Regions from separate parts of the Cupriavidus sp. KK10 genome, predicted to be linked through region 1. Evidence: riboswitches for the same ligand, from Rfam matches in the RefSeq annotation. Region 1 holds a riboswitch; the other holds the start of a gene.
The links. Region 1 has a riboswitch for glycine ahead of gcvT (glycine cleavage system aminomethyltransferase GcvT). Riboswitches for the same ligand answer to the same signal wherever they lie in the genome.

Region 1 (15,014 bases):
GCCACGTCTTCATTGCTGATGCCGGTGTCCTTCTGCAGCGGGCGCAGGTCCAGGATGCACTCGTGCGCGACCAGGTCGTGCTGGCCGGTGTACAGCACCGGGTAGTACGGCGCCAGGCGCTTGGCCACGTAGTTGGCCGCCAGGATTGCGTTCTCGGTGGCGGCGGTGAGGCCGGCCGAACCCATCATTGCGATATACATCCACGAGATCGGCAGGATGCTGGCCGAGCCGAACGGCGCCGCCGACACGCCGCCGATGCCGCGGTCGTCACGGCGGTAGCCGACGCTGTCCTGGTTGGGCAGGAAGTCCGCCAGGTGCGCACCGACCGCGACCGGGCCCACGCCCGGGCCGCCGCCGCCGTGCGGGATGCAAAAAGTCTTGTGCAGGTTCAGGTGGGAGACGTCGCCGCCGAACTGGCCCGGCGCGGCGGTGCCGACCATCGCGTTCATGTTGGCGCCGTCGACATAAACCTGGCCGCCGTGCTGGTGCACGATCTCGCAGATCTGCTGCACGCCCTGCTCGAACACGCCGTGCGTCGACGGGTAGGTGATCATGATAGCCGCCAGGTTCTTGCTGTGCTGCTCGGCCTTCTTCGCCAGGTCCTGCAGGTCGACGTTGCCGTCCTCATCGCAGGCCACCACCACCACCTTCATGCCGGCCATCTGCGCCGACGCCGGGTTGGTGCCGTGCGCCGACGACGGGATCAGGCAGATGTCGCGATGGCTCTCGCCGCGGCTGGCGTGGTAGGCGTGGATGATCAGCAGGCCCGCGTACTCGCCCTGCGAGCCGGCGTTGGGCTGCAGGCTGACCGCGGCGTAGCCGGTGGCGGCACACAGCATGGCCTCGAGCTGGTCGATCATCTCGCGGTAGCCCACGGTCTGGTCCAGAGGCGCGAACGGGTGGATCTGGCTGAACTCGGGCCACGTCACCGGGATCATCTCGCTGGTGGCGTTCAGCTTCATCGTGCACGAGCCCAGCGGGATCATGGTGCGGTCCAGCGCCAGGTCCTTGTCGGCCAGCATGCGCAGGTAGCGCAGCATCTCGTGCTCGGCGTGGTGCGTGTTGAAGACCGGGTGGGTCAGGTATTCGCTGGCGCGTGCCAGTGCCGCCGGGAAGGCGTCCTGCGCGACGGCCTCGAGCTTGTCGAAGTCCAGTTCGGCGGGCAGCGGCTTGCCTTGCGTGAACACTTCCCACAGCGCGACCACGTCGGCGCGGCTGGCGGTCTCGTCCAGCGAGATGCCGACGCGCGTGGCGCTGATATGGCGCAGGTTGATGCCGCGCGCGGTGGCCGCGGCATGGATCGCATCGGTGTTGAAGCCGGTTTCCAGCGTCAGCGTGTCAAAGAAGCTGGCGTTGGTGCGCGCGAAGCCCAGCGCCTGCAGGCCGGCGGCCAGCGTCGCGGTCAGGCGGTGCACGCGCTGCGCGATGCGCTTCAGGCCCTGCGGGCCGTGGTAGACGGCATACATCGAGGCCATCACGGCCAGCAGCACCTGCGCGGTACAGATGTTCGAGGTGGCCTTCTCGCGGCGGATATGCTGCTCGCGCGTCTGCAGGGCCAGGCGATAGGCCTTGTTGCCCTGCGCATCGATGGTCACGCCCACCAGGCGGCCCGGCATCGAGCGCTTGAAGGCGTCCTTCACCGCCATATAGCCGGCGTGCGGGCCGCCGAAGCCCAGCGGCACGCCGAAGCGCTGCGAGTTGCCCACGGCCACGTCGGCACCCCATTCGCCGGGTGCGGCGATCAGCGTCAGCGCCAGCAGGTCGGCGGCAGCCACCACCAGGCCGCCGGCCGCGTGCACGGCATCGGCGATGGCGCCGTAGTCGTTGACGTCGCCGTTCACGCCCGGGTACTGCAGCAGCACGCCGAAGGCGTTGGCCGCGGCGGCCTCGGCGGCGGGGCCGACCTTGACCTCGATGCCCATCGGCAGCGCGCGCGTGCGTACCACTTCCAGCGTCTGCGGCAGCACGTCGTCGGCCACGTAGAAGGTGTTCGAGTCGTGCTTGTTCACGCGCTGCAGCAGTGTCATGGCTTCGGCCGCGGCAGTGCCTTCATCCAGCATCGACGCATTGGCGATGTCCAGGCCGGTCAGGTCGGTGACCATCTGCTGGAAGTTCAGCATCGCTTCCAGGCGGCCCTGCGAGATTTCCGGCTGGTAAGGCGTGTAGGCGGTGTACCAGGCCGGGTTCTCGAAGATATTGCGCAGGATGACGCCGGGCGTGACGGTGTTGTAGTAGCCCTGGCCGATAAAGCTCTTCAGCACCTTGTTCCTGCCTGCCAGGCCGCGCAGCTTTGCCAGCGCGGCTTCCTCGCTCAGCGGCTCGGTGAACTCGCCCATCGGCATGCCGTCGCGGCGGCGGATAGCGGCGGGGATGACGGCGTCGATCAGCGCGGCGCGGTTGTCATAGCCGAGCACCTTCAGCATGTGCTGCTGTTCGGGAGTATCGGGGCCGATATGGCGGGCGGCGAAGGCGTCGCGCGCCTCCAGTTCGGCCAGCGTGGGCCGGGTTACTTGGGCGGCGTTCATGGGAAGCGGGGCGTTCATTGGCAAGAACCTCGTGGGGTGCGCGCCGGCCGGTGGTCAGCCGGGACGGCGCGCGTCAGTCTGCAGTGGCCGGTCCATCGTTGGACCGGCGCCGCCGGCGTCAGGCGCCGACGCTGGCCTTGTAGGCGTCGGCCGACATCAGGCCGTTGACGTCGTCGCCGTTGGCCGGCTTGAGCTTGAACAGCCACGCGTCGAAGGCGTCGGCATTGACGCTTTCCGGCGCGGCCGTGGCGGCCTCGTTGACGGCGATCACTTCGCCGGCCACCGGGGCGTAGATGTCAGAAGCGGCCTTTACCGATTCGACCACTGCCAGCGCGTCGCCGGCACCGACCGACTTGCCCACTTCGGGCAGTTCCAGGAAGACGATGTCGCCCAGCGCGTCCTGCGCGTGGTCGGTGATGCCGATGGTGAGCGTGCCGTCGGCTTCGACGCGTACCCACTCATGCGACTCGGTGTACTTGAGGTCAGCGGGGAAATTCATGGAGGTTCTCCGGATACAGATCTGTTTCTTGTTGGGTGATGCCTGCCCGGCAAGCGCCGGCAGGCGAGGGCGACCGTTGGTATGAGCCTCAGCTCACGAGTGCCTTGCCATTACGCACAAACGGCAGTTTAACCACAGTCGCGTTGAGTTTGCGGTCGCGGATCTCCACCTGCACGGTATCGCCCACGGCGACATCCTTCGGCAGGCGGGCAAAGGCGATGGACTGCGACAGCGACGGGCTGAAGGTGCCGCTGGTGATTTCACCGTCACCGGCCGGGGTGATCACTTTCTGGTGGGCGCGCAGGACGCCGCCTTTGTCACGCAGGATCAGCCCGAGGAATTGCTGGCGCGAACCGGCCGCGCCCAGTGCCGCCTTGCCGGTGAAATCGCGCTCGCTCTGCAGGTCCACCGTCCAGGCCAGGCCCGCATCCAGCGGCGAGGTGTTGATATCCATGTCCTGGCCGTACAGGTTCATGCCGGCTTCCAGGCGCAGGGTGTCGCGCGCGCCCAGGCCCGCCGGACGCACGCCGGCGGCGTTCAGCTTTTCCCAGACGGCGGCAACGTTTTCGGCCGGCACCACCAGCTCGAAGCCGTCTTCGCCGGTGTAGCCGGTGCGGGCCACCATGATCTCGCCGATGGCCGGGTCCTGGACCACGGCGGCGTTGAAGGGCTTGAGCGTGTCCGACGGCTGGGTCGAGGGGAAGGTGCTCCACACCGTGGTGCGGGCGTTGGGCCCCTGCACGGCGACGATGGCCAGAGGCTGCACGCCTGCAGGCGCAACATCTTCACGGCGCGGCGTGATGGTCACATCGCTGCCGGTGGCGGCATTGCGCGCGCGGATCCATTCGATGTCGCCCAGCGCGGTGCTGGCGTTGACGACCAGGCGGAAGCGGTCCTCGGCAAAAAAGTAGACGATCAGGTCGTCGATCACGCCGCCTTTCTCATCCAGCATGCAGGAGTAGAGCGCCTTGCCCGGGGTCTGCAGCTTGTCGACATTGTTGGCCAGCAGGCCGCGCAGGAAGCTGCGGGTATTGGCGCCGGTGAGGTCGACCACGCACATGTGCGACACGTCGAACATGCCGGCGTCGGTGCGCACGGCATTGTGTTCTTCGATCTGGGAGCCGTAGTTGACCGGCATGTCCCAGCCGCCGAAATCAACCATGCGGGCGCCGAGGGCGCGGTGGATGGCGTTGAGGGGCGTGGCCTGGAGCGTCATGGAATCCTCGGGGGCAATCTCGGTTGGCGAAAACAAAAAAGGGCCATCCGCCGCAACGCTCGCCGCGCCTGAATGTGGCGTAGCAATCCGCTGCGGCGGATGACCCCTCTGTCCTCGATACCTGAGAGATTACAAGGCGGATCCTGCAGGACCCCATCCTCGTGCGCCCCTTCGGTGGGCACGCTCGCCACGAATGGCGGGTGCCGCTCTCCAGAGTGCGGCATGCATCGTGTGCATATTGCATGCCGATCCGATCGGTCCGTGGTGCCTGAGAGTTTTCGGGTGATACCCCTTCGGCGGCGCAGGCGATGCGCGCTCTCCCGGTCGGATGCGCGCAATGTACGGGAGGCCCCGGCCTTTGTCAAACCGGCCAGGGAGCCTGCCGTACCTGTCGCTGCGGGTCTGGCTTACTTCTTCTTGTCGTCGGTGACAACGTTACCGATCACGCCGCCCACGGCCGCGCCACCCAGCGTACCCAGCGCACTGCCTTCGGTGAGGATGGCGCCGCCCACGGCACCCGCGCCCGCGCCAATGGCGGTATTACGCTGCTTCGGGGTCATGTCCGCGCAACCGGCAAAGGCCGCGACGGTCGCGCCGATCAGGGTCACCTTGGTCAAAGTCTGCAGGGTTTTCATTATTGGCTCCGGTGTGATGATTCAAGCATGTCACCCCTGCCGCGCAGGCCGGGGGGACATATCAGTTAGAGCGTTGCGTTGCGCGATTGGCTCCGGCCTTTACGAAGTGTTACGCCAGTGACACAACCGGCCCTGTCAACGCGGTTTGCGCTGACTGACCTGCCGCGGCCAGCGTGTTAACATCGTCAGCTTTGCCGCCGAGCCCGTTTTTGGGGTGCCGGCGTGTCCCGCCTGGCCTTCCGCTGTTCCTGCTGATTTCCCCGCCTCCAACCGCATCCCTCGCATGACCCATGGCCTGAACCCCGCCCAATCTGAAGCCGTCCGCTACCTGGACGGCCCTTGCCTGGTGCTGGCCGGGGCGGGCTCCGGCAAGACCCGGGTGATCACGCAGAAGATCGCGCATTTGATCGAGGACAAGGGTTTCGAGCCGCGCCATATCGCCGCCGTCACCTTTACCAACAAGGCCGCCAAGGAGATGCAGGAGCGTATCGGCAAGCTGATGGAGGGCAAGACCACGCGCGAGGGCAAGCGCATCCCGCTCAAGCAGCTGACGGTCTGTACCTTCCACTCGCTCGGGGTGCAAATCCTGCGCATGGAGGCCGAGCACGTGGGCCTGAAGCCGCAGTTTTCGATCATGGATTCGGATGATTGCTTCGGCCTGATCCAGGAGCAGCTGGGCACCACCGACAAGAAGCTGATCCGCGGCGTACAGGGCACGATCTCGCTGTGGAAGAACGGCATGGTCGATCCGGAGGCAGCGATCGCGCAGGCCGCCAATGCCGACGAGCACCAGGCCGCGCTGGTCTACCGCAACTACGTGGCCACGCTGCACGCCTACCAGGCGGTGGATTTCGACGACCTGATCCGCCTGCCTGCCGAGCTGTTCGCGCGCAATGAAGCCGTGCAACTCAAGTGGCAGAACCGCCTGCGCTACTTTCTGGTCGACGAATACCAGGACACCAACGCCTGCCAGTACCAGTTGCTGAAACTGCTGGCGGGTGGCTCGCACCTGCGCGCGCCGGCCTTTACCGCGGTGGGCGACGACGACCAGGCCATCTATGGCTGGCGCGGCGCCACGCTGGACAACCTGCGCGGGCTGCAGACCGATTTCCCGGACCTGAAGGTGATCAAGCTGGAGCAGAACTACCGCTCCACCGTGCGCATCCTGGAAGCGGCCAACGCGGTCATCGCCAACAACCCCAAGCTGTTCGACAAGAAGCTGTGGAGCGAGCACGGCATGGGCGACCCCATCGCCATCCACCCGATGAACGACGAGGAGCACGAGGCCGAGTCGGTGGTGTTCCGCCTGTCCGCGCACAAGTTCGAGCGCCGCGCGCAGTTCCGCGACTACGCCATCCTCTATCGCGGCAACCACCAGGCGCGGCTGTTCGAGCAGATCCTGCGGCGCGAGCGCATTCCCTATGTACTGTCGGGCGGCCAGAGCTTCTTCGACAAGGCCGAGATCAAGGACATCTGCGCCTACCTGCGCCTGATTGCCAACCCCGACGACGATCCCGCCTTTATCCGCGCCATCACCACGCCGCGCCGCGGCGTGGGCAACACCACGCTGGAAGCGCTGGGCACCTTTGCTGGCCAGGCCAAGGTGTCGCTGTTCGAGGCCGCGATGATGGGCGGCATCGAAGGCAAGCTGCAGCCGCGCCAGCTGGAGCCGTTGCGCATATTCTGCGAATCGATGGTGCGGCTGGCCGACCGCGCGGCCAAGGATCCGGCCACCGTGGTGCTGGACGACCTGATGGAAGGCATCCACTACGAGGCCTACCTGTACGACAGCTTCGACGAACGGCAGGCGCAGTCGCGCTGGACTAACACGCTGGAATTCCTGGACTGGCTCAAGCGCAAGGGCACCAAGCCAGAAGGCGCCGAGGGCGAGGAAGCCACCGGCTTCGACAATGCCGACGGCTTCGGCAGCGAAGGCAAGAACCTGCTCGAACTGACCCAAACCGTGGCGCTGATGAGCATGCTGGAAGGCCGCGAGGAAGACCCCGACGCGGTGCGGCTGTCCACGCTGCATGCGTCCAAAGGGCTGGAATATCCGCACGTGTTCCTGGTCGGCGTGGAAGAGGGCATCCTGCCGCACTGCCGCGAAGACGAGGACATGAGCGACGAAAAGATCGAGGAAGAGCGGCGGCTGATGTATGTCGGCATCACCCGCGCGCAGCGCAGCCTGCATGTCAGCTGGTGCAAGAAGCGCAAGCGCGCGCGCGAGACCTACTCGTGCCAGCCTTCGCGCTTTATCGGCGAGATGAAGCTGGAGGAAGCGCCTGCGCCAGTCGATGAAACCCCGGCGATGAGCCCCAAGGACCGGCTCGGCGCGCTCAAGGCACTGCTGGGAACCGGCGGCAAGACGGCCCCGGGCTGAACGGGCGCTACAGTCCCGATACAAAGGCCTACCAGGCTGACAAGACGCCGGGCGCAGGCGTCCCTAGTATGGCGGCTGTGCTGCTCGCGCCGTGTGCGCGGGTGGCGCCGCGGCAGGCCCGCCCGGTCTGCCTGCTGCGCCGGACGTCTCGTTCGGAACTTCCCTGTTATTCGGCCCCCGGCGCGCGAGCGTGCGGGGGCGTTTTTTTGCCGCGGCCGCGAACCTACCGCTGCGGTCCGCCCGGCGGCATCATCATCGCGCCCGCGGGCGGCAAGCCCATCCAGCGCGCGGCTTCGGGCGCGGCGCGCAGGCGCCGGCGCTGGGCCGGGTCGAGGCTGTCGTCCAGCGCCAGCCAGCGTTCGCGCACCGCGCGGCGGTCCTGCTCCAGCGCATCGTGCAGTCGGTCCATGGCCTGCGCGCGCGGCCGCAGCGGTGCGTCGGGGGTTTCGTCGGCCGTCTCGCGCAGCAGGCGCGCGTGCAGTTCCAGTGCATGGGCCTCGGCTTCGCGAGTGGCGCTGCGTGCGGCCTGCCAGAGCTTGGCCTGCGCGGCACTGAGTCCCAGCGACTCGGCGGATGCCGGCGCGGAGGGCGGTGGCGGCATCGCCCCTGTCGGCGGCGGGCCGGATTGCAGCGCGCTGGCCGGCGTGGCCAGCAGGCACGCGGTGCACAGCGCCAGCAGGGAAGCGGCGGTGCGCAGGCGGGTCGGCGGAAATGGCATGGCGTTCTCCTGTGATGGCAGACACCGTCGTGGCAACGTGCCGCGCGATGCCCGCGGTTGGCTCGGGTCAATGCCGGTCCATGCTAGGGAAGGCCGCATGCCAATGCTTGAGCACTTGGTCAGGCCCGTACTGCAATCCCGTACAAAGCATGGCTGGCCGGCAAGACTGCGTATCAGGGCTGATACAAAGCCGGCATAGTGGGGGCATCGCGGGCTGGTAAAGTTGGGCACCGCATGCCCCCGGCACCGGCACTTGCTGCCGGTATATGCCGATCCCTTCGCTTATGGAATTCACCCCCACGCTTCCCGTCCGCCTGCTGATCGTCGACGACGATCCCCAGATCCGTGCCATGCTGGCCGACTACCTGTCCACCTTTGGTATGCAGGCCGATGGCGTCGAGGGCGGTGCCGAGATGCGGCAGGCGATGGCCGCCACGCGCTACGACCTGGTGATCCTTGACCTGTCGCTGCCCGGCGAAAACGGCCTGGCGCTGTGTCGCGAACTGCGCGCGCGCACCGAAGTCGCGGTCATCATGCTGACCGCGCGCGCTGAGTTGGCCGACCGCGTGGTCGGGCTGGAAGTTGGCGCAGACGACTACGTGACCAAGCCCTTCGAGATGCGCGAACTGGTGGCGCGCATCCACACCGTGCTGCGCCGTATCCGTGGCCACGGCGCCGACGCGCGCCAGGGCGCGGCGCCTTCCGGGCATGAGGTGCGCTTCGGCGACTGGCGCCTGAACACCACGCTGCGCCAGCTGGTCGACCGCGACGAGGTGGTGGTGCCGCTGTCCAATGCCGAATTCCGCCTGCTGCTGGCCTTTGTCGAACAGCCCAACCGCGTGCTCGACCGCGAACTGCTGATCAACCAGGCGCGCGGCCGCGGCCTCGATGTGTTCGACCGCAGCATCGACCTGCTGGTGTCACGGCTGCGCCAGAAGCTGCGCGACGATCCGCGCGACCCCACGCTGATCCGCACCGTGCGCGGCGTGGGCTATGTCTTTACCGCCACGCAGGAAGGATGAACGCGAATGGGCCGGCTGGCGCGCCATGATTCGATGTTCGTGCGACTGTTCGTGGTGATGGCTGCCATCATGCTGGCCATGCACCTGCTTGGCATGACCGTGATCGAAAGCCTGTTCCCGCGGCCGGGCAGCGAGCGCGTGCTGCGTGACCGCCCCGGCGGGCCGCCGCCCCGGCCCGAGGCGTGGCCGCCCGGGCCGCGGCCGGAAGGCGCGCCCGCCGGGGTGTCCGGCGAACGCATGCCGCCCCGGCCGCCGCCGCGCTGGCCCTGGCCGCCGCACCTGGGCCTGCTGTTCCAGGTGGCGGCGATTGTGGCCGCTTCGTGGGCCGGCGCGCGCCTGCTGGCGCGCCCGGTGCAGGAGTTGGCCAGCGGTGCCGGCCGGCTGGCGCAGGACGTGCACGCCGCGCCGCTGGACGAGCGCGCCGGCCCGGCCGAAGCGCGTGCCGCGGCGCAGGCGCTGAACCATATGCAGCAGCGCATCCGCACGCAGCTGGCACAGCAATCGCGTTTCCTGGCGGCGGTGTCGCACGACCTGCGCACGCCGCTTACGCGCATGAGCCTGCGCATCGAGCGCATGGACAGCGCGGATGTCCGTGACGTGCGCTACCGGCTGCGCCAGGACCTAGCCGAGATGAACGGCCTGATCGATGCCACGCTGTACTACCTGCGCGACCGCGACGAAGCCGGCGGCCCGCGCCAGCGCGTGGATGTGCTGGCGCTGCTGCAGGCGGTGGTCGACGATGCCGCCGAGACCGGCCACGAGGTCGCGCTCGGCGGCCAGGCGCAGCCGCTGCTGGCGTGCCCGTCCGAGCTGCGGCGCGCGGTGGTGAATCTGTTGGAAAATGCGCGGCGCTACGCCGGCGCGGCCAGCATCGTGCTGACCGACAGCCCGCAGCGGGTGCTGATCGACATCTGCGACAACGGCCCCGGCATCCCGCCCGACGAGCTGCCGCGCGTGCTCGAGCCGTTTTACCGCGTCGAATCCTCGCGCAGCCGCGCCACCGGCGGGGTCGGCATGGGGTTGTCGATCGCGGCCGACATTGCCGCGCGCCATGGCGGCGAGCTGACCCTGAGTAACCGCCCTGAAGGCGGCCTGCGCGCGCGCCTGTCCTTACCGCGCGGCTGACGCCGCCAGCGTGACGTACTGCGAGCCGCGCTGCCCGTGCGTGAAGTCGAGCGAAAAATCGCCCACGTCCACGCGCCCCTGCAGCGCCCGCCGCATCTCGGCCGCGCCGCTGCCGCGCAGGCCAGCCAGCGCGCGCGCCAGCCACGCCGCGCCGATATAGCCGGCCAGCGTGGCCGGCGACGGCGGCTCATCCAGGTATTGCTTCATGCGCGCCACGTGTTCCTTCACCACCCGCAGCGTGGCCTGTTGCGGCCCGGGCGCGACCTGGGTCAGCACCATGCCCCCGCTGTAGCCAGCGCCCAGGATCTCGCGCGCGGCGGTGGCGCTGACCGACGACAGCCCGACCAGGAAACCGTACCAGCCCTGCACCGCCAGCGCGCGGCCGAGCCCCGCGTAGGCAAGGGTATCGCCCGCCACGATCACCGCGCCCGGGCGGGTGGCGGCGATGCGCCGGGCGGCGGCATCGGGATTGGCGTCGAGCGGCACCGCGCGCGCGCCGGTCTGCGCCTCAAGCCGGGCCAGCGAGGGGGCAGCGAAGTCCGGCGCCAGGGCCAGCGCGATGCTGGTCAGGCCATAGCTGCGCAGCTGACGTACCGCCGCGTCCAGTTCGGCCTGGTAGTCGGCGCGGGTGAACCAGACGTTGTCGGCCGTCAGCCCAAGGCCCGATAGCGGCGCCACGATCTGGACGCCGCGCCGGCCCAGCTCGGCCGATGCGGCCAGCGCCGGCAACAGCCGGTCGCCGGGGCCGAACAGCAGCTCGGCGCGGTCGGTATCGGCCAGCGACACCGCCTGCGCCAGCGCGCGGTGCGGGTCGGGATCGGCATCGCGGACGACGTGCGCGATGCGCACCGGGCCGTTGCCGGCGTTGACGGCGTCAAACATGACCTTGGCCCCGGCCAGGTAGTCGCGCGCAAGGTCGGCTTGTGCGCCGCCGCGGTCGAGCAGGTGGCCGACCACGACCGTGCGGCGCGCCTGCGCCTGCGTCTGCGACAGCGCTGGCCAGGCGGGCAGGGCCAGTGCCGCGCCGGCGGCGGCAAGTAGGCGGCGCCGTTGCCGGGCCGGCGCTGCCAGGTGGCTGCGCAGCGGTGGGTACGGCGGAAACATCGGAGTCTGGTCGGGAGTTGGCATTGCAGGGGCAGGTGACGCGCAGGCCGACGGTGGCGCGCAGCGTATCCGCCACACATGACACCAATGTGACGCCCGCCGCCCGCAGGTCCAAGGCCCGCGCTTGACGGCGGTCAACGCGCCAGCGGCGGTGCGGCCCTACGATGGGCCGTCACACACCCATACCCCCGCGCCCCCATGACCCCGTCTGCCATGACCTCCCCTGCGCCCGACCGCCGCGCGCTATCCGACTTCCGCGCGCTGGCCGGCCGCATCGACGGCAACGGCCCGCGCTATACCTCGTACCCGACGGCCGACCGCTTCCGCAGCGGCCCCGACCTGTCGCTGTACCACGACGCACTGGCCGCCTGCCGAGCCGATGCGCCGGCGCCGCTGTCGCTGTACCTGCATATCCCGTTCTGCGAGAACATCTGCTACTACTGCGGCTGCAACAAGATCATCACGCGCGACCATGGCCGCAGCGCCCGCTACGTCAACTACCTGGGCCGCGAGATGGCGCTGGTGGCAGGCCGGCTCGGGCCGCGCCGCCAGGTGCTGCAGTCGCACTGGGGCGGGGGCACGCCGACCTTCCTCGACCCTGACGAGATGCGCCGCGTGATGGCGCTGCTGCATGAGCATTTCGAGCTGGCGGCCGAGGGCGAGCATTCGATCGAGATCGATCCGCGCCGCGTCGACCACGCCCGCATGGCGCTGCTGGCCGAACTGGGCTTCAACCGCGTCAGCCTGGGCGTGCAGGATTTCGATCCTGAGGTCCAGCAGGCCATCCATCGCATCCAGCCCTTCGAAGAGACCCGCGCCGTGGTGGATGCCGCGCGCACGCTGGGTTTCCGCTCGGTCAGCCTGGACCTGATCTACGGCCTGCCGCACCAGACCGCGGCGCGCTTTGGCCGCACCATCGAGCAGGTGCTGGCGCTGCGTCCCGACCGGCTCTCGGTCTATAGCTACGCGCACCTGCCGCATGTGTTCAAGCCGCAACGCCGCATCGACGAAAATGCCTTGCCGCCCGCCGGCGAGAAGCTCGACATCCTGGTCTCCACCATCGAGCGGCTGACCGCCGAGGGCTACGTCTATATCGGCATGGACCATTTCGCGCTGCCCGACGACGACCTCGCCGTGGCCCAGCGCGAAGGGCGGCTGCAGCGCAACTTCCAGGGCTACTCCACGCACGCCGGCTACGACCAGGTCGGGCTCGGCATTTCCGCGATCGGCGCGATCGCGGGGCGCTACGTGCAGAATGCGCGCACGCTGGACGAGTACTACGGCGCGCTCGACCACGGCCGCCTGCCGCTGGCGCGCGGCGTGGCGATGAACGCCGACGACCACCTGCGGCGCGAGATCATCGGCGACCTGATGTGCAACGGGGTACTTGATATCCCGGCGCTGGAAGCGCGCCACGGCATCCGCTTCAGCACGGCCTTTGCGCCTGAGCTGGCCGACCTCGCCGCACTGGGCGCGGACGGGCTGGTGCAATGCGCGCCGGAACGCATCACCGTGACGCCGCTGGGCCGGCTGCTGGTGCGGCGCGTGGCGATGGTGTTCGACCGTTACCTGCGCGAGGATGCCGCGCGGCCCGCGGACGCTGGTGCCCGGGCCGCTGCCGCCAACGATGGCGCGCAGCCGGTGCGCTTCGTGCCGCGGTACTCGCGCGTGGTGTAGCGGCCGCGCAGGCGGTACGGACGAAAAAAAGCCCGCGCACATTGCGCGGGCTTTTCGTTTGCAGCGGAAGGACTTACTTGGCGGCGCTGGCCATATAGTCCGAGGCGGCGATCACGTCCGCGTCCGGGCCAGCGTAGCCACCCTTGGGCGGCATCACGCCCTTGCCCTTGAGCGCAAAGTTGTGGACCGCGTCCATGCCTTCCTTCAGGCGCGGCGCCCAGGCGGCCTTGTCGCCGAACTTGGGCGCACCGGCTACGCCGGCGGCGTGGCAGGCGGCGCAGACCTGCTCGTAGACCTTCTTGCCCACGTCGGCCGAAGCGGCCGGCGCAGCAGCGGGTGCGGCGGCAGCAGCTGCCGGGGCCGCAGCAGCGGGCGCTGCCGGTGCAGGCGCGGCAGCGGCGGCCGGAGCGGCGGCTGCTTCAGGGGCTGCGGCGGTCGCCGGCGCGGCGGCAGCCGGGGCAGCCGGCTCCGGGAACTTGGCGCCGCCGGCATCGGCCATGTAAACCACGGCACGGGCCAGTTCGTAGTCGGCGTAGTCGTCCGGCGTGGTGCCGGCGCGCGCGGCCATCGCGCCCTTGCCGTTCATCACCGACTTCATCAGGCCGTCAAAGCCCTGGCCGATGCGCGCGGCCCAGTCGCCGGCGTTGGCATACTTGGGTGCACCCGCGGCGCCGGTAGCGTGGCACGCGGCGCAGATTTCCTTGTAGACCTGCTCGCCCGTCTTGAAGACGCGCGGCGCGTTGGGATCCTTGATTTCGAGCGAGGCAACCGGCTTGATGCGGTCGTTGACGGCTTCCGCCGTGGTGGCAACTCCGGCGCTTTCCGTCGAGCCGTGTCCGACAAAGTTGACCAGCAGAATGATCACGATGATCGGCACCAGGAAAGCCGCGATCACGACTGCGATCAGCTGCTTCGGGGTTTTGATGGGAGACTCGTGTTCGTCGTGTTCGTTGTGGACGTCGCTCATACAGAACTCTCAGTTTTGCAGGAAACCTTCTGGCCGCTTACGCTCGGCGTGCTTATTCTGGCCCGGTCTGGTCATTTGCTGACCGCTGTCCGGCCCCATCCGGACCGCCCGTGCTGGCTGCGGCCCTTGCCTGACTTGGGTCTGTCGTTATTTGCGCGCTGCGGACTGTCTCCCGGACCGGGCCTGATTGTCGCCGACAACAAGCCGCGCGGCCTTGACCCCGGTCGACTCATTGCATCGGCGGTGTGGCGGGCACGATTTGACGCAAATAGCTGGCGATTATAGCGCCAAAGGCCCCCCGCCAGTGCCAAAAAGCGGCGGTTGCGAGACGTTCCCTGAAGCCCATGGCGGGCCCGCATGGACGGCACGGGGCAAAAGCGGTATCCTATGCGACTTTCCTGCGGCGGCACTCGCCCGCCGCAACCGCTGTACCCACAAACCGGTTGCAAAACCGTCCTGTGCGCCCGTAGCTCAATGGATAGAGTACTGCCCTCCGAAGGCAGGGGTTGCTGGTTCGATCCCAGCCGGGCGCGCCAAATTTCTTCCCGATGTGTAGTGCGGTGACGCCGGTCGTGGACACGCGTGCCGGGCCGAAGCCCGATACCGTCATGCAGCCAGGGCGGTCTTCCATAGCACCATCGCGCCGATGTTCAGCCCGACGGTTCCCCAGAAAATTGCCTGGAACGCCGCCTTGCGGTTCTTGTGCCGAAGCAGATGTTGGGCGGCCAGCGCGCCTGGCCAGCCGCCGCAGGTGCGAGCAGGTGCAGATGGGCTTCAGGGATGCGCCATGCGTCGCGGCGGGCGCGCGCCTTGTCCTCCGCGTAGGCCAGGAACGCGATGATGCTGGCGAGGAGGCTGGCGATGCCGACCTGCCGGGGCAGGTAGCCACCGAGGGCACAGGCGGTGATGACCACCACGGCCGCGAGGCCGGCCAGCGCTGGCAGCCAGCTTGCCTCTTCGGCCTGCCTGGGCGCGCCGGCGATGGCGACGTCAAGCGCCTGTATCCGGCCATCCTTCCCCCTGGAGAGTACGAAGCTGACTCGGTCGCCGGGCTTGGGCGTCACGGCGCGCGTTTGCAATGCCGTGATGTGGAAGAAGACATCTTTCGTGTCCGCATGGACGTTGATGAAGCCGAAACCCTTCTCG
Region 2 (15,014 bases), 2.2 Mb from region 1:
GCGATGCTGTGCGGAACACTGCCCGCGATCGGCGGCATCCGCCCGGCCGAGCGCTTCGAGATCGAGCTGGAAGACCCGGCGCTGGGGCGCACGCTGCGCCACGCCTACGCGGTCGCTGCGCTGCCCGTGGCGGGCTGAGCATGCCGCGCCATCCCCACTGCCACGGCAGCGCCACGGAGTCACGGCCATGCACCACGACCTGATACTAGAGACCCGCAACCTCGGCAAGGCCTTCCGCGGCTTTACCGCGGTGAGCGACGTCAACCTGCGGGTACGCCGCGGGTCGATCCATGCCTTGATCGGGCCCAACGGCGCCGGCAAGACGACTTGCTTCAACCTGCTCACCAAGTTCCTGGAGCCGACCACCGGCACCATCCTTTTCAACGGCATCGACATCACCCGTGAAAAGCCCGCGCAGATCGCGCGGCGCGGCGTGATCCGTTCGTTCCAGATCTCGGCGGTATTTCCGCACCTGACGGTGATGGAGAACGTGCGCATCGGGCTGCAGCGGCAGCTCGGCACGGCGTACCAGTTCTGGCGCAGCGAGCGCTCGCTGGACGTGCTCAATGACCGCGCCATGGAGCTGCTCGAACAGGTCGGCCTGACCGAGTTCGCGCAGACGCTGACGGTGAACCTTCCATACGGCCGCAAGCGCGCGCTGGAGATTGCCACCACGCTGGCAATGGAGCCCGAGCTGATGCTGCTCGACGAACCCACGCAGGGCATGGGCCACGAAGACGTGGACCGCGTCACGCAGCTGATCAAGAAGGTTTCGGCGGGCCGCACCATCCTGATGGTGGAGCACAACATGAGCGTGGTCTCGTCGATCGCCGACAAGATCACCGTGCTGCAGCGTGGCGCGATCCTGGCCGAAGGGCCGTATGCGGAAGTCTCGAAGGATCCGCGCGTGACGGAGGCCTACATGGGCACCGTCGACGCGGACCTGCAGGGCGCGCACTGAGACGGGAGACCAATGAGATGACGACATCCAACACACCCGCGCTCGAGATCAGGGACCTGCACGCCTGGTACGGCGAATCGCACATCCTGCATGGCGTTGACCTCACCGTGAACCGCGGCGAAGTGGTCACGCTGCTGGGCCGCAACGGCGCTGGCCGCACCACCACGCTGCGCGCGATCATGGGACTGACCGGCACGCGCAAGGGCTCGATCAAGGTCAATGGCCACGAGACCATCAGCCTGCCCACGCACAAGATCGCGCACTACGGCATTGGCTATTGCCCCGAAGAACGGGCGATCTTCTCCAGCCTCTCATGCGAAGAGAACCTGATGCTGCCGCCGGTGCTGAAGGGCGCCGACACCAGCAAGGGCATGAGCGAGACCGATATCTACGAGATGTTCCCGAACCTGAAGGAGCGCCGCCAGAGCCAGGGCACGCGTCTTTCCGGCGGCGAGCAGCAGATGCTGGCGGTCGGGCGCATCCTGCGCACCGGCGCCAACCTGCTGCTGCTCGATGAAATCTCGGAAGGATTGGCACCGGTGATCGTGCAGGCGCTTGCGCGCATGATCCTGATGCTCAAGCAGAAGGGGTACACGGTGGTGATGGTGGAGCAGAATTTCCGCTTTGCCGCGCCGCTGGCGGACCGCTTCTACGTGATGGAGCACGGCAGCATCGTCGAGCGCTTCGCGGCCAATGAGCTGCAGGCCAAGATGCCGGTGCTGCACGAACTGCTGGGCGTATAAGGAGCGACTCATGAATCTGTTTGAAATCCCGCTCCCGGCGCTGCTGTCGCAGCTGTTGCTCGGGCTCGTCAACGGCGCCTTCTACGCCATGCTGAGCCTGGGCCTGGCGGTGATCTTCGGGCTGCTGAGCGTCATCAACTTCGCGCACGGTGCGCTCTTCATGCTGGGCGCGGTGCTGGCGTGGGCCGGCATGACCTATGCGGGGCTCAGCTACTGGGCGATGCTGCTGCTGTCGCCGCTGGTGGTGGCCGCGCTGGGCGTGGTGATCGAGAAGACCATGCTGCGCTGGATCTACAAGCTCGACCATATCTACGGCCTGCTGCTGACGCTGGGCATTACGCTGGTGGTCGAAGGCATCTTCCGCTCGGTTTATGGCGTGTCCGGGCTGCCCTATGGACCGCCCGAGGCGCTGCAGGGCGCCTCCGACCTCGGCTTCATGCGCTTGCCCAATTACCGCGTGTGGGTGGTTGGGGCATCGCTGGCGGTCTGCCTGTCGACGTGGTACGTGATCGAGAAGACCAGGCTGGGCGCCTACCTGCGCGCTGGCACCGAGAACGCCAAGGTGGTCGAGGCGTTCGGCGTCAACGTGCCGCGGATGGTGACGCTGACCTATGGCTTCGGCGTGGCGCTGGCCGCGTTTGCCGGGGTGCTGGCCGCGCCGGTCATGCAGGTATCGCCGCTGATGGGCCAGAACCTAATCATCGTCGTGTTCGCGGTGGTGGTGATCGGCGGCATGGGCTCGATCATGGGTGCGATCCTGACCGGCTTGGGGCTGGGCGTGATCGAAGGGCTGGCCAAGGTGTTGTACCCGGAAGCATCTTCCACCGTTGTCTTCGTCATCATGGTGGTGGTGCTGTTGTTGCGCCCGGCAGGGCTGTTCGGAAAGGAGAAGTGATGAGCGGACAATCTATCGCCGCAATCGGCGTACGGCAGCAGCAGGTGGCGGGGCGCCTGCCAAAGCAGGTGATATACGGCGTGGTGCTGGCGTGCCTGCTGGCCGCGCCACTGGCCGGTGCGTATCCGGTGTTCGTGCTCAAGGTGCTGTGCTTCGCGCTGTTTGCGTGCGCCTTCAACCTGCTGATCGGCTATACCGGGCTGCTGTCGTTCGGCCATGCGGCCTTCTTCGGCGGCGCTGGCTATGCCGCCGGCCATGCCTTGAAGGTCTGGGGCGTGACCCCGGAAATCGGCCTGATCCTGGGCACCGCTGCGGGCGCGCTGATCGGCTACGTGGTGGGCTCGCTGGCCATCCGCCGGCAGGGCATCTACTTCTCGATGATCACGCTGGCGCTGGCGCAGATGCTGTTCTTTATCTGCCTGCAAGCGCCGTTCACCGGCGGCGAGGACGGCCTGCAGGGCATCCCGCGCGGCAAGCTGTTCGGGGTGCTGCCGCTGTCGGACGACCTGACGCTGTACTACGTGGCGCTGGCGATCATCGTGGCCGCCTTTGCGCTGATCGTGCGCACGGTGCATTCGCCGTTCGGGCAGATCCTGAAGGCGATCAAGGAGAACGAGCCGCGCGCGGTGTCGCTTGGCTATGACGTCGACCACTTCAAGCTGACCGCCTTCGTGCTGTCGGCGGCGCTGTCGGGGCTGGCCGGCTCGGTCAAGGCACTGGTGCTGGGCTTCGAGACGCTCAGCGACGTGCACTGGTCGATGTCCGGCATGGTGATCTTGATGACGCTGCTGGGGGGCCTCGGCACGCTCACCGGGCCGATTATCGGCGCGTTTGTTGTGATCGCGCTGGAGAACAAGCTTGGCGAACTGGGCGGCTACCTTGCGGCGGTGACGGGCATCGACTGGTTCAACGGGTTCGGTGAATCGGTGTCGATGGTGACGGGCATCATCTTCATCGTGTGCGTGCTGACTTTCCGCAAGGGGATTGTGGGGAGTTTGGGGCGCGGACCCGAATGAGGCGAAACCCGTCCATGCCCCTAGTTCTCTCCCCTCTCCCCTAAATGGGAGAGGGGGGAAAACATCTGCAAGTTCAGGCTCAGGCCTTGGCCAATGCCAGCGACGCACCCGGCGCGACTGCCAGCTTCGCGCCGAGATGCTGGTAGACAATCCCCGCCACCATATCCGCAGTCACCGCCGACAAGGTCCACCCCAGGTGCCCGTGCCCGGTGTTGTAGAAGATGCATGCCGTCCGCCCGCGCCCCACACGCGGCAGCATATCCGGCATCATCGGCCGCAGCCCGGCCCAAGGCACCACGCTGCGCGTGCTGACGCCGGGGAAGCACTGCTGCACCCATTCCACCAGCGGGCGGATGCGGTCGGCGCGGATATCGCGGTTGTAGCCATTGAACTCGGCAGTGCCGGCCACGCGGAAGCGGTCGTCGCCCAGGCGGCTGGTGACCAGCTTGGTTTCGTCGTCGAGCAGGCTCACCACCGGTGCCGCGGCGCGGCTGGCTTCATCGGTCAGGTTGACCGTGATCGAATAGCCCTTGACCGGATAGATGTTGACGCGGTCGCCCAGCCCCGCAGCCAGTGCGCGGCTGGCGGTGCCGGCGCAGATCACGGCGCCGTCGAAGGTGGAGCTGGCCGTGTCGGCGCCGTCCTGAACGGTCACGGTGGCGCGCCTGCCGTCGGTCTTCACCGCCCGCACGTCCTGGCCGTACAGGCAGCGCACGCCTAGCCGATCGATGGCCGCGGCCAGGCCGCTGGTGAACTTGTGGATGTCGCCGGTGGAATCGCTCTCGGTGAAATAGCCGCCATAGTAGGACCCGGCCAGCGTCGGCTCGATCGCGCGCATCTCCTCGGGCGTCACGGCGCGGCGCTCCAGCCCGCCCTGCGCCAGCAGCGCTGAGACCCGGCCGGCATGGTCGAAGCCGGCCTTGTCGCGGTAGATATGGAGGATGCCTTCCTTCTTCAGGTCGAAATCGATGCCTTCCTGCGCCGCCCAGTCGAACAGGTGCTCACGCGCGGCGATGGCCAGGCGCGCGGTCTCGATGGTGTTACGGCGGTAGTGGGGGATCGCGGCGATGAACTCGGCGAACCAGGACAGCTTGTGCCAGCTGGGCCGGGGATTGAGTAGCAGCGGGGCGTCGTTGCGCAGCATCCATTTCATGCCCTTGACGATGGTCGACCAGTGGGTCCAGACCTCGGCGTTGGAGGCCGACAACTGGCCGCCGTTGGCGAACGAGGTCTCCATGGCGGCATAGCGGTGCCGCTCGAACAGCGTGACGGAGAATCCGCGCCGGGCCAGCGCGTAGGCCGTGGTGACACCCGTGATGCCACCGCCGATGACAGCGATTGATTTCATGATCTGCAGGTTCCAGGAACGTCGATGGTGGGAGCCCGGACGCAATATGCGTGGCGGACGCCCCCTCTGTTCTGGACCTGAGAGATTCACGACACCCGGCCGCCAGGGCGGGGTACGCTTGCTCCTTCGGTATGCCGGCGGACGATAGCGTCCGGCATTCTTCAGAGTGCACTGACTGGTGATGCCGGTCCTTTTGCCTGAGAGTTTCCGGGGCGGTTGCTCCTTCGGCGCTGTGCGCGGCGGGCGCCGCGATAGTCTCTCCCTGCATCACATTGGCTTGACGCCAATCGGGGCAATGTAGTGACAAGGTCCGACGTTGGATATGCGGGTTAACACTTAGGCGGCCTGCCGCCCGCGTCGCTATGTCGCATCGGCCTGCGTCCCCATGCCCCATAAAATGTCAGCGCTCGCTCTCGGGGAGAAGCGCCGTATGCTGCGCTCAGGTGGAGTGAGCCAAAAAAAAAGACGACAACAAGGCTTTCCAGTGAAGAAAAATCGCATTGCACTGGCCGTTTCGGCGGTACTGATGGGCCCCGCCGTCGCCGCCGCCCAGGTGGTGGACGCGCTCGAGCCGCTGCAGGAGGTGGTGGTCTCGGCCAAGTCGGAGCGCGGCGAGACGCCGGCCATACCGCCCAACACGCCCTCGCCGGCCTACGGCATCAGCAGCCGCCGCATGGCCGACTTCAATGTGGTGAACACGGAAGACGCCCTCAAATACGCGCCCAACCTCGCCGTACGCAAGCGCTTCATCGGCGATATGAACTCGATCATCTCGGTGCGCAGCACCAGTTCGCGCCAGTCGGCGCGGGGGCTGGTCTATGCGGACGGCCTGCTGCTGTCCAACCTGCTGGGATCGGACTTCAGCTTCCCGCCGCGCTGGTCGCTGGTCAACAGCGCTGAGATCGAGCGCATGGGTGTGCTGTACGGCCCGTATTCGGCGCTGTATCCCGGCAACTCGCTGGGTGCGACGGTGCTGATCACCACGCGCACGCCGGAGAAGTTCGAGGGCGATGCCAGCGTGCAGCTGTTCACGCAGCGCTTCAGCCTGTACGGCACGCACGACAACTTCAACGGGGTCCACGCCAACGCCTATGTGGGCGACCGCGTCGGCCCGTTCTCGTGGCTGGTCAGCGTGGACCGGCAGGACAGCAAGAGCCAGCCGCTGAGCTTCTATACCGCGGCGCGCTCCACGGCCCGTGCCACTTCCGCCGACAAGCCGGTCACCGGCGCCCACTTCGACCAGGACCAGACCGGCCGCGACCGCGTGGTGATGGGCGTGAACAGCGAGGGCGTCACGCATACCGTGCAGGACCAGCTCAAGCTCAAGCTTGGCTACGACATCACCAATACCCTGCAGGCGCAGTTCACTGCCGCCTACTGGCAACAGGACCGCTCCAGCGCCACGGGCAGCTACCTGCGCGATGCCAGTGGCAACGTGGTGTCGAACGGTCCAGTGAATATCGGCGGCTACGAGTATGTGATTCCCGCCAACGCCTTTGCCCCGAGCAATGGCGAGGACGCGCGCTGGCTCTATGGCCTGTCGCTGCGCACGCGCAACGAGACCGGCTGGAATTTCTCGGGCGTGGCGTCGCTGTTCGACGTCAGCAAGGACATCAGCCGCAGCGCCAACACCGTTGGCAGCGGGCCGGGCACGGTGACCTATGGCGACGGCACCGGCTGGCGCACGCTCGACCTGAAGGCCGACTACCGCCCGCAGCAGCTGCAGGGCGGGCACTGGGTCACGTTCGGCTATCACTACGACAACTACCGGCTGAGCAACACCACCTACAACACCTCGGACTGGCAGGCGGCCACCATCACCGCCTTCAACAACGCCTTTGCCGGCAAGACCGAGACCCAGGCGCTGTATGCGCAGGACGCCTGGTACTTTGCCGAGGACTGGAAGCTGATCCCCGGCTTGCGCTACGAACACTGGCGTGCCTATGACGGCAGCCGCAGCCAGCCCGGCGCGGATATCGGCTACCCGGTGCGCAGCGAATCCAACTGGTCGCCCAAGCTGGCGCTGGAGAAGGCCTTCGGGCAGGACTGGCTGGGCCGGTTGTCGCTGGGCCAGGCCTATCGCTACCCGACTGTCAGCGAGCTGTTCCAGGGCCGCATCACCGGGACCGCGCTGATCAACATCGATCCCAACCTGCGGCCAGAGCGGTCGTTCTCGAAGGACTTGACCTTCGAGCGCACGTTGGATTCGTCGTACTTCCGGGTCTCGGTGTATGAGGACGATATCCGCGATGCCCTGGTCAGCCAGACCAACACCACGGTATTCCCGACTGTCACCAGTTTCCAGAACGTCGACCGCGTGCGCACCCGCGGCATCGAGCTGGCCTATGACGCGCGCGATGTGTTCGTCAGCGGCTTTGACCTGTCGGCCAGCGGGGCCTACAACCATTCGAAGACGCTTGAGAACGCCAACAACCCGGCCTCGGTGGGCAAGTACTTCTACCGCATCCCCAAGTGGCGGGCCAACCTGATGGGAACCTATCGCATCACGCCGGCCTGGGCCGGCACGCTGGCCATGACCTATTCGGGGCGGCAGTACAATACGCTCGACAATTCCGACGTCAATCCCGACACCTTCGGCGGCACCAGCAGCTTCCTGACCTTTGACGTCAAGGTGACGTACAGGCCCGCGAAGAACGTGCGCCTCGGGCTTGGCATCGACAACCTCACCGACCAGCGCTACTACGTCTACCACCCGTATCCGGGCCGGACGTTCTACGCCGAGGCGAAACTTTCCTTCTGAGCACGTGAACAGGCTGACCACACCCATGCAAGGCGTTTGCCCCAGTTTCCGTCTGATCGTTGCCGGGCTGATGGCCGGCGCCGCGCTGGCCGCGACCGCGCAAACGCACGGCGATCACGCCGGCCACGGCAGCCAGGCCAAGACCGCGAAGATGAGCGAGCTGGGCACCGGCGCGGCCTTCGATCGCGAGGGCAAGCTGTGGGTCGCCTACAAGGACGGCCCTTACGTCGCGGTACGTGCATCGACCGACTACGGCCGCAGCTTCGGGCCGGCGCAGCATGTCAACAGCGTGCCGGAGCAGGTTGCCGCCGATCACGAAAGCCGGCCCAAGGTGGCCGCGGGGCGCGACGGCGAGATCTACGTCACCTGGACCCAGCCGCTGCCCAAGCCGTGGACCGGCTTTATCCGCTTTGCGCGCTCCACCGATGGCGGCAAGTCCTTTGCCGAACCGCTGACGGTGCATGCCAACCGCGACCAGATCGCACACCGCTTCGACGCCATCGCGGTGGACAACGCCGGGCGCGTCTTCGTCAGCTGGATCGACAAGCGCGACGTGGTTGCCGCCGAGGCGCGCAAGCAGCCGTACGCCGGCGCCGCGGTCTACTACGCGGTCTCGGCCGACCAGGGCAAGACCTTCCAGGCCGACTACAAGATCGCCGACCAGTCGTGCGAATGCTGCCGCATCGCGCTGTCGCCCACGCCTGACGGCAAGATGCTGGCGCTGTGGCGCCATGTATTCCCGCCCAACGCGCGCGACCACGCGCTGGCGCTGCTGGGCACCGACGGCAGGGCCACGCCGATGCAGCGCGCCACCTTCGACGACTGGCGCATCGACGCCTGCCCGCACCACGGCCCCGGCGCTTCGGTGGCGCCCGATGGCACGGTGCATATGGTCTGGTTCAACGTGCGCGAAGGCAAGCCCACGGTCTCGGTGGGGCGCTGGAAGGACGGCAAGCTGCTGGCACAGCGCCCGCTGGACGACCCGCGCGCGCAGCATGCCGATATCGTCGCGCTGAAGGACAACGAGATCGCGGTGACCTGGAAATCGTTCGACGGCCAGCAGACACGCCTGTCGGCGATGTTGTCGCAAGACGGCGGCAAGACCTGGCAGACGCGCAAGCTTGCCGGCACGGAGCGCGACTCGGACCAGCCGCACTTGCTGCAGCATGCGGGCCGCGCCTACGTGCTGTGGCGTACCGAGGCCGAGGGCTTCCAGGTGTTCCCGCTGGGCAAGGAGGGCGCATGATGCCATCCCGCCGCAAGCTGCTCGCCGCTGCCGTCCTGACCCTGGCGATGACTGCCGCCAATGCCGGCAGTGCGCCGGCCGAGCGCGTCGCCGTGTTCGCATCGGCCAGCGCCACCCAGCTGGCAGCCAGCCAGCAGGGCAAGCCCTTTGTGCTGGTGGTGTGGTCGCTCGACTGCGTCTATTGCAAGCGCAACTTCGACGCCATCGGCAAGCTGCGCGCGCAGCACCGGGACCTGCGCGTCGTCACGCTGGCGACGGACAACCCCGACGCGCTGCCACAGGTGCAGCAACTGCTCCAGCGCGTCAGGCTGACGCGCAACGCGTGGGTGTTCGGGCACGAGCCGCAGGAGCGGTTGCGCTATGCGGTCGATCCGGACTGGATGGGCGAGATGCCGCGCACCTACTTCTATCGCGCCGATGGCCAGCGGCAGGGCGTGTCCGGCGTGATCAGCGACGCCGACTGGGGCAAGCACCTGCGCTGGGCCGGCATCGCCGGCTGAGGCTGCGCCGGGAGCGGCTGCCCGTTCAATCCGGCTTGATCCCCGCGCGCGCAATGATCGGCTTCCAACGCTGCTGTTCCTGCGCGATAAAGCGCGAGAACTCCGCCGGCGTGTCGCCCACCACAATCGCCGCATCCGCGCTCAGGCGCTCGACCGACGACTTGCTCTTCACAGCTTTCACGGTGGCGTCCGCCAGCTTGTCGGCGGCCGCCTGGGGCAGAGACGCCGGTGCCAGCAGGCCATACCATTGCGTCATTTCGAAGCCGGGATAGCCTTGTTCGGCAACCGTCGGCACGTCAGGCAGCTGGGGAATGCGCTGGGTCGTGCCGGTGGCGATGCAGCGCAACTTGCCGGCCTTGATGAACTGGATGATCGCCGGTGCGCCGACGGCGGCCGCGTCCAGCCGCCCCGACAGCAGGTCGGTGATCTGCGGGCCGCTGCCGCGATACGGCACATGGGTGATGAAGGTGCCGGTCGCGGCCTTCAGGTATTCAAAGGCCAGGTGGCCGGCGCTGCCGTTGCCGGCCGAACCGTAGTTCAGCTTGCCGGGTTTGCTCTTGGCTAGCGCCACGAACTCCTTCAGGTTCTTCGCGGGCACGTCGGGGTGGACCACATACAGGCTCGGCACCTTCGACAGCAGCGAGATCGCGCGGAAATCCTTGATGGGGTCGTAGGGCAGCTTCGGGAAGATAAACGGATTGACCGCCAGCGTGCCGATATGGCCGAGGATCAGCGTGTGGTTGTCATCGGCGCGCGCGACTTCGCCCATCGCGATATTGCCGGCCGCGCCGGGCTTGTTCTCGACGAAGACTGACACGCCAAGCAGCTTGGTCAGCTCCGCCGCGGTGGAGCGCGCCACGATCTCCGAGCTGCCGCCCGGCGCGAACGGCACCACCAGCCGGATCGGCTTGGCCGGCCAGGCCTGGGCACGCGCCAGCGTTGGCGCCAGCGCGCACGCGCCCAGCGCGGCGGTGGTCTTGAGCAGATGGCGGCGAAGGGGATTGATCGAGGTCATGTTTTTCTCCTGAAGGTTCTGTAGCTGGGCCGTGGTGGGGCAGGGGCGGTGCTGGCGGGTGCTATTCGGGCTTGATGTTGCCGTCCCGGATGACCTTGGCCCATAGCCGGGTCTGCCCGTCGATGAATTGCCGTGCCTGTGCTGGCGGCGCAGCCACGACCTCGCCGCCCAGCTCGGCCACGCGTTGCCGGATCTCGGGGCTGGTCATGACTTTCTGCAGGGCGTCAGCGAGCTTCGCTGCGATCGGGTCCGGCGTTGCGGCGGGCAGGAAAGCCGCGTTCCATTCATAGACCTCGTAGCTCGCCACGCCGGCTTCCTGCATGGTGGGCACGGACGGCAATGCCTGGGTGCGGGCATGGCTGGTCACTGCCAGCGGCTTGAGCTTGCCGGCCTTGATGTGCTGCAGGCTCGACGCCACGTTGGCAAAGAACAGCGGCACCTGGCCGGCGATGACATCGGTCATGGCGGGGCCGCCGCCCTTGTAGGGCACATGCAGTAGGTCGACTCCCGCGCGCTGCTCGAACAGCACGCCCGCCAGATGCTGCGCCGAGCCATTGCCCGAGGACGCAAAGGCGACCGAGCCTGGCTTTTGCCTGGCCATGGCCATGACGTCGCTGACCTTGCTGGCAGGGAAGCTCGCCGTGGCCACCAGCACATTGGGATAGCGCGCCAGCACGCCGACCGGCCGGAAGGCCTTGTCCGGATCGTAGGGCAGGCGCGGATAGAGGCTGGGATTCACCGCATACGAGGAGGCATCGACCATCATCGTGTAGCCGTCCGGCGCCGCCTTGGCGACATAGGCTGCACCGATCTGCCCACCGGCACCCGGGCGGTTCTCGACGATCACGGTCTGGCCCAGCTCGCGCCCGAGACCCGGGGCGATCAGCCGTGCCATCAGGTCCGCGCCGCCGCCCGGCGGATACGTCACCACGATCGTGATGGGGCGTGCCGGCCAGGCCGCGGCGGTGTCGGCGGCCTGCACCAGCGTGGTGGTGGTGATCATGGCAGCGATCGTGGCGGCGATCGCGTGGCGTGCGTGCATGGGTCTGTCTCCTCGGGTGCGGTCCGTCAGCGGACGTCCGCGGTATAGCGAAAGGCAAAGGCGTCGCCCCGCGTCAGCCGGTATTCGATGCAGCTGCCGCCCAGGTCGAAGGCATGCCGGGTCACGACCGCGCACGGGTGCGCATCCGGCAAGTCCAGCAAGGCGGCCTCGTCTGCTGCTAGCGTGCGGAAGGTCACTTCATCAACGGCGCGATGGACCGTAATGCCGCAGGCGCTGCCCAGCAGCGGGTAGAGCAGGTCGCCCCATTGCACCGGCGGGAGTTGCTGCAGGGCCTCGCAGCGCGGCAGCGGCAGCCAGATCGATTCCAGCAGCCGGGGCGTGTCATCCAGCCAGCGGCGGCGTGAAATTGCCAGCCCGCGTGCACCCGTCGGCAGCCCGAAGCGGGTTGCCATGGCCTTGTCCAGGCGCACGGCGCGGCACGACAGGATTTCCGAGCGCGGCACCGCCGGCGCGCCATCGGCGCCGCCGAAGCGGAAAAACCGCATCAGGCTGGCCCCGCTCAGTCCCTTGCGCACGAAGGTGCCCTTGCCCTGCACGCGCTCCAGCAGGCCCTGCTGGACCAGCACGGCGATGGCCTGCCGGATGGTGCCCAGCGCGATGCCGAACTCCTTGGCCAGCGCGCCTTCCGCAGGAATGGCGCTGCCGGGCGCCCACGCGCCCGAAACGATCCTTGCCTGCAGTTCCGCCGCAATCTGGCCGTAGCGGCTCAGGCCCGCGGCGGTGGTTGTAGTCTGGAGCAGCGCGTTGTCTGGCATGCCGAACCCGTGCTAAATTGATGTCAATGCCGATGTCCTCTAGAGGACTAGAATACTGACGCGGGTTCGGATGCCATATCCGGATATACCCGCGCCACTGAGCCGCGCCACGGAGGGACTGACTGATGAGCAAGCGCGCATTGCCGCTGGTGGATACCCACTTCCACGTCTTCGATGCCGGAGTGGCCGCGCCATCGGCCCGCTACCGGCCGCCCTATGCCGCCGACCTGAAGGGCTGGCACGTCCGGCTTGCAGAACTCGGAGAGCTGTATGGGGTAGTGGTGCAGCCCAGCTTTCTCGGCACCGACAATGCGGCGCTGCTGGCCGCGCTGCAGGCCATGCCCGGGCGCTTGCGCGGCGTCGCGGTGGTCGACCCGGAAGTGACGGACCAGGAACTGGCCACATTGCACGGCGCCGGCGTGCGGGGCATCCGCCTGAACCTGTATGGCGATCCGGACTGGCAGCGCATTGCCACCGCGCCGTGGCGCGGGCTGTTCTCCCGGATCGCCGGGCTGGGCTGGCATGTCGAACTCCATACCAGCAACGGCGATGGCGCCATGGTGCTGGCGCAGCTTGACGCGGCCCTTGGCGATGCCGGCGCGCCGGTCGTGCTTGACCACTTTGGCCGGCCCGGCCCCGCAGGAACCGCGGATGCGATCTTCGACGTGGCCACTGCCGTGCGCGCGCGCCGCCAGGTCTGGGTGAAGATCAGCGCGCCGTACCGGCTTGCATCCCCTCAGGACTGGCACGGGCTTGCGCAGCGATGGCGCGAAGTCGTGGGCGATGACCGCTTGCTGTGGGGCAGCGACTGGCCATGGACCAATCACGAGGCGCCGGCTCGGGTCGACGAGTGCCGGATGCTTGCCGCATGGCCGGGACAAGGGGCGTCCGGTGACAGCGAGGAGGCCGGCGCGGCCTTGTCCGCTGCGCTCCGGTGGCGCAACGCCGCAGCGTTGTACGGGTTTGCGGTGAAGGGATAGCGGGCGACTTGCGCCGCCGGCGTCAGTCCAGCGCGAGCACCCCGGGAATCGCCTCCACCAGCAAATCGATCGTCACCCTCAGCTTGTGCGGCAGGAAACGGGTGCGCGGCCACACCAGGTGCAGCGGGGTCCGGATGACGGAGGCTTGCGGCAGTACGCGCACCAGCGTGCCCTGGTCCAGCGGCTGCCGCACCAGCCACAACGGGACATTGACCAGGCCCGCGCCACGTATGGCTGCGGCGGCGATGGTGTCGATATCGTCAAAGCCGAGACGGTGCGCCAGTTCCGGCCGCGCGATATTGCCGTCGGGACCGGCAAGTGACCAGGGCACGGACTCGCCGCCATGCATGTAGACGAGGCAGCGGTGCGAGGCCAGGTCGGCAATGCTGGCCGGCGTGCCATGCTTGCGCAGGTACCCGGGCGCGGCGCAGAGCACCATCGCCTGCATGCCCAGCGGACGTGCCACCAGCATGTCGCTGTCCGGCAGGCGTCCGCTGCGGATGGCCAGGTCGATGCCGTCGTCAGCAAAGTCGACCAGCCGGTCGGTGAAATTCCCTTCCAGCCGCAACTCCGGATGACGGTCCGCCAGCTCCAGCAGCAGCGGCGCCACATGGTGGCGGCCGAACACCACCGGGGCGCTCACGCGAACCCGGCCGGCCGCTTCCCTGCGCCCGGCTTCGAGCATGAGCTGGGCGGCATCCAGGTCTTCCAGCGCCTGGGCACAGCGTTCATAAAAGGCCTGGCCGTCGTCGGTCAGCGCCAGGCTGCGCGTGGTGCGCACGAACAGGCGCGTGCCGACGCGTGCCTCAAGCCGGGCGATGGCCTTGCCGATGGCCGAGCGCGTCAGCCCCAGGCGCGCCGCGGCCTGGGCAAAGCTGCCGGCCTCCGCGGCGGCCACGAAGGCGGAGATCCCGGCCAGCCGGTCATGGGTAATTGGTTCCATAGGATCTACATGGGAAGGACATCGATTGCCCAATGGATCTGTCAGGGAATCAGTATAGTGGGTTCACCGTTTTCAACAGACCGGAGTACCCCATGACGTCCTCCATGCAACGCTGGCAACTGTCCGCTTTCGGCCGCAACAACCTGCGTCGCGTCGACGCGCCCATTCCCGTGCCCGGTCCCGGCGAGGTGCTCGTGCGGGTCCATGCAGTGGCCCTGAACTACCGCGACCTGCTGATCATCCAGGACGGCATGGGCATGCCCGTGCAGCCGCCGCTGGTTCCCGGGTCGGACATGCGCGGCGAGGTGGTGGCGATTGGCGAAGGTGTAGCCGACTTTGCCCCTGGCGACGCCGTGATCAGCACCTTCTTCACCGGCTGGCTCGATGGCGTTCAGCCGCGCCGCAGCATGCCGCTGGGCGTGCCTGGTCCCGGCATGCTTTCGGAGTACGTGGTGCTGGCAGAAGATTCGCTGATGTCGGCCCCGCGCACGCTCGACGCCGCGCAGGCCAGCACCCTGACCTGCGCCGGCCTGACGGCCTGGCAAGCCCTGGCCGAGGCCACGGTGACGCGGCCCGGCGACACCGTCGTGGTGATCGGCACCGGCGGCGTGGCCCTGTTTGCCGTGCAGATCGCCCGCGCACAGGGTGCGCGCGTGATCGTGGTGTCCGGCAGCGACGACAAGCTGGCGCGCGTGCAGGAGCTGGGCGCGGCGCATGGCGTCCATCGCGGCCGCACCGCTGACTGGCCGGCTGCCGTGCGCGAGCTGACCGGCGGCCGCGGTGCCGAC

Region 2: linked by a shared signal. The riboswitch ahead of KB879_RS20010 (D-amino acid dehydrogenase) and the one ahead of gcvT (glycine cleavage system aminomethyltransferase GcvT) in region 1 are both predicted to bind glycine.

The regions. Positions count from the first base shown of each region.
Region 1 is NZ_CP073677.1:6,503,733-6,518,746, reverse strand. It holds gene gcvP (aminomethyl-transferring glycine dehydrogenase) at 1-2,543, opposite strand, end outside; gene gcvH (glycine cleavage system protein GcvH) at 2,644-3,024, opposite strand; gene gcvT (glycine cleavage system aminomethyltransferase GcvT) at 3,113-4,240, opposite strand; glycine riboswitch at 4,339-4,464, opposite strand; glycine riboswitch at 4,486-4,573, opposite strand; gene KB879_RS30450 (glycine zipper 2TM domain-containing protein) at 4,648-4,875, opposite strand; gene KB879_RS30445 (UvrD-helicase domain-containing protein) at 5,159-7,255, shown strand; gene KB879_RS30440 (hypothetical protein) at 7,479-7,973, opposite strand; gene KB879_RS30435 (response regulator) at 8,258-8,995, shown strand; gene KB879_RS30430 (cell wall metabolism sensor histidine kinase WalK) at 9,002-10,120, shown strand; gene KB879_RS30425 (ABC transporter substrate-binding protein) at 10,106-11,248, opposite strand; gene hemN (oxygen-independent coproporphyrinogen III oxidase) at 11,423-12,901, shown strand; gene KB879_RS30415 (cytochrome c5 family protein) at 12,975-13,868, opposite strand; tRNA gene KB879_RS30410 (tRNA-Arg) at 14,329-14,404, shown strand; partial or broken gene KB879_RS30405 (DUF1294 domain-containing protein) at 14,475-15,014, opposite strand, start outside.
Region 2 is NZ_CP073677.1:4,285,494-4,300,507, forward strand. It holds gene KB879_RS19985 (DUF2848 domain-containing protein) at 1-138, shown strand, start outside; gene KB879_RS19990 (ABC transporter ATP-binding protein) at 188-961, shown strand; gene KB879_RS19995 (ABC transporter ATP-binding protein) at 979-1,704, shown strand; gene KB879_RS20000 (branched-chain amino acid ABC transporter permease) at 1,715-2,599, shown strand; gene KB879_RS20005 (branched-chain amino acid ABC transporter permease) at 2,599-3,615, shown strand; gene KB879_RS20010 (D-amino acid dehydrogenase) at 3,695-5,008, opposite strand; glycine riboswitch at 5,020-5,138, opposite strand; glycine riboswitch at 5,139-5,237, opposite strand; gene KB879_RS20015 (TonB-dependent receptor) at 5,394-7,724, shown strand; gene KB879_RS20020 (sialidase family protein) at 7,750-8,970, shown strand; gene KB879_RS20025 (hypothetical protein) at 8,967-9,470, shown strand; gene KB879_RS20030 (tripartite tricarboxylate transporter substrate binding protein) at 9,496-10,485, opposite strand; gene KB879_RS20035 (tripartite tricarboxylate transporter substrate binding protein) at 10,547-11,527, opposite strand; gene KB879_RS20040 (GntR family transcriptional regulator) at 11,554-12,303, opposite strand; gene KB879_RS20045 (amidohydrolase) at 12,429-13,283, shown strand; gene KB879_RS20050 (LysR family transcriptional regulator) at 13,306-14,226, opposite strand; gene KB879_RS20055 (NAD(P)-dependent alcohol dehydrogenase) at 14,319-15,014, shown strand, end outside.